One region of the Jeotgalicoccus saudimassiliensis genome, then DNA from elsewhere that is predicted to be linked to it. Evidence: riboswitches for the same ligand, from Rfam matches in the RefSeq annotation. Region 1 holds a riboswitch; the other holds the start of a gene.

Region 1 (3,234 bases):
TTCTCAAGCGCTAAAAATGAAGCTGTTACAGCACCGAGTACGCATCCTGAGCCTGTAATAACTTCCAGATATTCATGACCGTTGTGCATTGTCTTCGTTAAATTCCCATCAGCATACGCATCCGTTTCACCGGTCACCAGTACCGGCACTTTTAGTACATCATACGCGGTTTTCGCAATTTCAACTGTATTCCCTTCAGTTACGTTATCAACGCCTTTAGAGAGCGTCTTTTGGCCGCTTAGCGCATGTATCTCGCCTGCATTCCCCTTTACAAGTGCAATATCGTAATTCCCGAGCAGTTTATCAGTGAAATTTTTACGGAACGCCGAAGCACCGTAGCCGACAGGGTCGAGAACAACCGGGATATTATAGTTATTAGCACAACGGGCCATCTCTTCATACAATGGCAGTTTCTCTTTAGTGCACGTTCCGATATTTAACAGCAGTGCACCTGCATGTTTTAAAATATCGGCAGCTTCATCAGATTCCCCGCTCATAATCGGAGAAGCACCGAGCGCCAGCAGACCATTTGCAGTAAACGGTTTAACGACATCATTCGTAATGCAGACAACGAGCGGACGTTCCTGTCTTAATTCATCAATCATCGGAATCAGTCTCCTTTATAACTGAAATGGTTCACCGGGCCGCTTCCTTTGCCGATACCGGGTGAATTTTGAATTGCGTTCGTAATATATGCTTTTCCTGTTTTAAACGCTTCTTCAATTGTACGGCCTTTCGCCAGTTCCGCAGTCAGCACTGCCGAGAATGTACAGCCGGTCCCGTGTGTCTGATCCGTATCGATACGACTGGCCGACAGCGTTGAAATACGGCTTCCGTCATATAAATAGTCAGTCGCATCACCTTCCAGATGACCGCCTTTAATAATCACACTCTCCGCACCCATATCATCCACAAAAACTTTCAGTGCTTTGTGAAGGTCGTTTTCTGACTGTATTTTCATACCGGCAATACTTTCAGCCTCGTGCAGATTAGGTGTGACAATATTTGCCAGCGGAATAAGTGTATCGATCAGCGTCGCCATCGACCGGTCTGTCATCAGACGGTCTCCGCTCGTAGCAATCATTACCGGATCCATTACATACGGAATATTGTACTTTCTGACATACTCTGCAATAACAGCCATCATATCCGCTTCAGCAATCATACCTGTCTTCATCGCATGCGGCACTTCATCGGAGAAGATGCTGTTCAGTTCTTTATCGATAAAATCCGCCGGTACGTTGTAAACGTCCTGCACGCCTAAAGTATTTTGTGCTGTCAGCGACGTGACCGCGGCCATTCCGTACACTCCTCGTGAATGCATTGCCTTCAAATCCGCAAATACACCTGCACCACCTGTCGGGTCCGTGCCCGCAACAGTTAAACCGATTGGTAACCCACTCATTTATATATCCTCCTGTAATTAAAAAACCCACTTCCGGCGAAGTGGGTTGAATGGTGTCAGAGTATATACGGATATACCCCTGTTATCATCAGCACTTCCCTACGCCGGCATAACCCGGATCAGGTAAAAAGGGACAAGCTTCTGCTATCTCAGCCGTATCGGCGCCCCCAGTGGATTTCTTATTGAATTTATTAACACAATCCTAACACATTTAACGCTTAGCTCAAAACAGGTTGCGGCGCTTAAACACTGACGCTCTAATCAGCGGCATGACACCACGGCTGATTTAATTTTACAATAGTTGTTTTAACACAAAAAAGACCGGGACAAAAATCCCGGTCTTTCGAATGTATTAATATTACAGTCTTGCACCACATACAGGCCAAGGCTGTGAACCTCTTTGGTTGTATAAAATTTGTGCTCTTTTAGTCTGCTCAGCTGCTGATGCGTTTGAAGCTACACCAGATCCGCCTACTGACTGCCAAGTTTGAGCGTCAAACTGGTAAAGACCGTGGTATAAACCATTTGAGCTTACTACGCTCGGGTTACCGCCTGATTCACATGCTGCTAAAGCACCCCAGTTTAAACCGCTGTTGTTAGAGCTGTTTGTGCTGACGTTTTGAGTTTGTTGTGCTGGCTGTTGTACAGGTTGTTGCGCAGGCTGCTGAACAGGTTCCTGTTGAACCGGCTCTTGTTGAACAGGTGCCTGTGCAGGCTCTTCGTATGTTTCTTCCTGAACAGGTGCCGCTGCAGTTTCTGTTTCAGTTTCTACAGCCGGGGCTTCTGCAACCGGTGCTGCTGCTTTAACAGCATCACCTGAAACGATTAATTCTTTACCTGCAAAGATAAGGTCTGATGACAGGTTGTTCCACTCTTTGAGATCTGCAACAGTTACATCAAATTCAACTGCGATTTCAAATAATGTATCGCCCGCTTCGATTGTGTAAACTTCAGTTTTCTCTTTTTTGTCTTCTTTGTCTTCTTTATTTTCTTTAACTTCTTCTTTCTCTTCCTTCTCGCCGATTTCAAGAATCTGACCAGGAATGATGATGTCAGAAGTTAATTTGTTTTCTTTTTTAATTGATTCGACAGTTACGTTATTTTCTTCAGCAAGAGCCCAAAGTGAGTCTCCTGATTCTACTGTATGAGATGCCGCTTCTGCACTGTACGCAATTGTTGTTGACACAGCAACTGCTGCACCTAAAGCTAAAACTTTCTTCATAATTGAAAATTCCTCCAAAAATAATTTATCTTAATTATATATTTACGACTGATTTCGTCATCGCGTTTGTTAGCACTGTTTCACATTATAGAGGATATTTTCACTTTGTAGGTTACAGCAATATAAAAAGAGCGTACTTATTTTACAAGTTTGTTACAAACTCATTTCTAAACTGTGTGATATATTACATCAATCTGACTGCCGTCATGACAATGCTTCCAACAAATTACAGAAGCACTTTAAAAACACGACAGCATCGCACTTTTAAAAGCATCAGTAAATAAATTCACAGAAAACTGATTAGTCTGTTATTTGTAACATAATGATAATCAATGTAAAGAAACTGTTTCTTTGTACAGAAAAAAGCATACTGATAAACCGCAGCTGGTCATCAGTATGCATATGTGTGTGAGAATGAATGAGTGTAGAACACAGTTCAAGAGGGTAATGACATCTGTCAGGCTAAAACTTTTTCCTTATTGTCGTCAGGTCCTGGCTTATCTTCAGTGTTGTCAGTTTCTTTTTCTTCAACGAGATTTGAAATGATTTCGATATGCTTTTCCTTTTCAGTCTTCGGTTCTGTCTTTTCCTGGCTGAGTGTATGTAC
Region 2 (3,234 bases), 1.4 Mb from region 1:
ACTGTCCGGATGATTATCCTTAATTGAAAAATACTGCTTCATCATCGGTGTTGGTTCCCGCATTTTAACACTTCCTAAATTAATCTTGTCGTATTATTATAACACGCGTGCATGCTTATATCCGCAGTAAGACCCCGTGTTTTTCCAATTGTTTCAGGATGATAAAAGAGAGCCCCGCACCGATAAAGCTCGATACGAGAAATGCTGCTGCGACAATCGTGAACAGGCTCTCATCGAGTTCTAAAACGATGATGAGCGGGTACAGGCTGAGGGCACCGATGACGCCGGTGCCGAGTACTTCACCCATGGCTGCGAGCGACAGCTTTTTAGTGTATTTGTACAGGAGCCAGGCCGCGAGCGCGCCGATCATACTGCCGGGGTACGCGAACACTGTACCCGTACCGAATAGTACTCTGATGGTCGACGAGATAAACGCCTGCACGATGACCCACGGCCCGGTTAAAACCGCACCGAGCACATTGATGAGATGCTGAACCGGTGCTGCCCTGATAATGCCGATGGGAATCGTAACGACTGTACTTAAAATTACGTTTAAAGCGACGAAAGCTGCGGTGTAGGTCATATTTTTAGTAAGTTTATTAATTGTAGTTCCTCCTTTTTAGTCTGGCTGTGCTGTTTGTTTATGGGGCCGTATGAGTTCAATTAAATAAAAAAGAAAAATGGTGCTGAAATGCTCTTATATCAAGAGATTTCAACACCATTTAATATGCGGCTTATTTAAACTGATCCGGATCGCGGTTCGGCTTGTTGCGGATTGCAGCACCTGTTTCGCCCTGCATCAAATCTCCGCCTGTTGATTCGATAATTTCGCTCGTTACAGTTGAGCTGATTGCGTGCGAAACCATTTGAAGAAGCTCGTTCACGCCTGCCTGTGATTCTTTGAACTGGTCTACAAGCGGCATGTCGTCTAATTCCTGTTCGATTTTAGCAAGTTTTTCTTCCGTCATTTTGTAAGCACGTTCCTTACCGTAGTTTTGGAAGTTTACTGCCTGCTGCTGAAGACTTTTCAGGCTGGCCATTTTTTCACGGATTTCCTGATTCTCATGAATTTTTTCTTCCGCTTTTTTAAAGAACTCGACCTGCTCAGTTTCAGACATCATTTTACCAAGCTTTTTCGCCTCTTCTATTATTTCATCCTTTGTATACATTTAGAAGTTCCACCTTTTAGTTGTTATATATCATTCATTATATATGAAAGCTCCCATTTATTAAATGTAAATCTCCTGATTCGCTTGTCAAAGTACAAAAATGCACACTCTAGTCCTGGAGTGTGCATAACGAATCTATGCCACTTCCCTACGCTGGCATAATCCAGATCAGGTATTAAGAGTGTTTCTCAGCCCATAAGGGCACCTCCAGTGGTGTGCTTTATTCAGTTGATTCCATCTTAACTCAAGTTTGTGCAGCTTGTAAAATTTCCGGCAACCGGTCTATTTACTGATTGACCATATCGTAGTATTTGCCTTCCAGTTTCAGCAGCTCCTCTTCTGTTCCCGCTTCAAGCATTTCTCCCTGCCCGAGCACGAATATACGGTCGACCGCTTTAATGGTATTCAGCCTGTGGGCGATAATAATACTCGTCCGCCCTTTCATCAGACGTTCGAGTGATTCCTGAATCTTCAACTCGGTAATCGTGTCGATACTTGACGTCGCCTCATCAAGGAGCAGTATTGCCGGGTCTGTAATTAACGCACGGGCAATTGAAATCAGCTGCTTCTGCCCCTGTGAGATAAAGCCCTCATCCAGATCGAGCACAGTGTCGTAACCCTGCTCGAGCGTCATAATGAAGTCGTGGGCATTAGCCACTTTCGCCGCTTCAATTACTTCATCGTCTGTCGCATCCATTCTGCCGTAACGGATATTTTCGCGGATGGTCGCTTCGAACAGATACGGGTCCTGCAGCACGAATGCTGTCTGTGAACGGATATTCGTTCTCGTATAATCTTTAATGTTTTCACCGTCGACGAGAATGCGTCCTTTGTCCGTCTCATAAAATCTGGCGAGCAGCTGCATGACAGTCGTTTTCCCTGCACCTGTCGCACCGATTAATGCGACCGATTCGCCTGCACTCACGTCGAATGACAGATTTTTAATCGTCGGTTTCTGCTGCTGTTTACTGTACGAGAACGTCACATTTTCAAATTCGATATGCCCGCGAATCGTTTTATCAGTAATTTTACCGTCATCTTTTTCGGCAGGTGTATCGAGAATGTGGAACACGCGCTCTGCCCCTGCGACTGCCGAGAGCACCTGGTTTAACTGGTTCGATAAATCAGCGAGCGGGCGCGTAAACTGGCGGGCGTATTCCGCGAATACGACAATTATTCCGACAGTGACAACACCGTTTGTCGTCAGTGCGAGAATCCCCCCTGCCCCTGCAACTATCGTAAATGACAGGTTGTTCAGCATGTTCATTATTTTAGGAATGAACCCCGAGTACAGGTTGGCCCAGAACGTCACTTCTCTTAAGTTTTTCGCACGGCTTTCAAAATTATCCACCGCACGCTCTTCCTGCGAGAACACTTTAACAATTTCCTGCCCTGAAACGATCTCTTCAATGTAGCCGTTCAGTTCACCTGTACGGCGCTGACGCATTTTATACAGCGGCCCGGTGCGGTTTGTAATGAACCGGACGCTGACAATCAGTATCGGAATAATGAGTGCTGTCAGGAATGTTAACAGCGGGCTTAAGTAAAGCATGACCGAAAACGTCCCGACCAGCGTGACGATACTCGTCGTAAACTGAATGAATGACGAGTTCATCGTCTGTGACAATGTTTCTATATCATTCGTCATCCGGCTCATTAACTCACCGTGCTGACGCTTATCGTAAAAAGTCACCGGCAGCTCCTGCATATGTTCAAACAGGCGGTGCCTCAATTTGTAAATCGTCCGCTGCGACAGACCGACCATCAGATACGCCTGAATAAATGTCGTTGCCGACAGCATGATATACGATGCGAGCAAAATCATCAGTATGCGTAACAGTCCGTCAAACTCACGAGGGATAAAGTAATCATCTACGATACGACCGACTAAAAACGGGCCGACAATGCTGAGAAGACTCGTAACGACAACGAGCGCAATGATGAAGTACAGACGCTTTCGTTCTCCGCGCATAAACTGCCAAATACGTTTTAGCGTCGCTCCCATGTTTTCCGCTTTGTTTTTGTTGGTCCGTCTCGCCTTTTTAATATCCGCCTGCGTAATCAG

Evidence for each region. Region 1 has a riboswitch for thiamine pyrophosphate ahead of thiD (bifunctional hydroxymethylpyrimidine kinase/phosphomethylpyrimidine kinase). Riboswitches for the same ligand answer to the same signal wherever they lie in the genome.
Region 2: another riboswitch for thiamine pyrophosphate. It lies ahead of RZ44_RS02740 (YlbF/YmcA family competence regulator); the one in region 1 lies ahead of thiD (bifunctional hydroxymethylpyrimidine kinase/phosphomethylpyrimidine kinase).

The regions. Positions count from the first base shown of each region.
Region 1 covers NZ_CCSE01000001.1:1,971,222-1,974,455, reverse strand. The annotation lists gene thiM (hydroxyethylthiazole kinase) at 1-605, opposite strand, end outside; gene thiD (bifunctional hydroxymethylpyrimidine kinase/phosphomethylpyrimidine kinase) at 611-1,405, opposite strand; TPP riboswitch at 1,485-1,584, opposite strand; gene RZ44_RS09820 (transglycosylase family protein) at 1,764-2,627, opposite strand; gene RZ44_RS09815 (single-stranded DNA-binding protein) at 3,085-3,234, opposite strand, start outside.
Region 2 covers NZ_CCSE01000001.1:560,057-563,290, reverse strand. The annotation lists gene mutS (DNA mismatch repair protein MutS) at 1-63, opposite strand, end outside; gene thiW (energy coupling factor transporter S component ThiW) at 116-583, opposite strand; gene RZ44_RS02740 (YlbF/YmcA family competence regulator) at 735-1,169, opposite strand; TPP riboswitch at 1,298-1,388, opposite strand; gene RZ44_RS02735 (ABC transporter ATP-binding protein) at 1,456-3,234, opposite strand, start outside.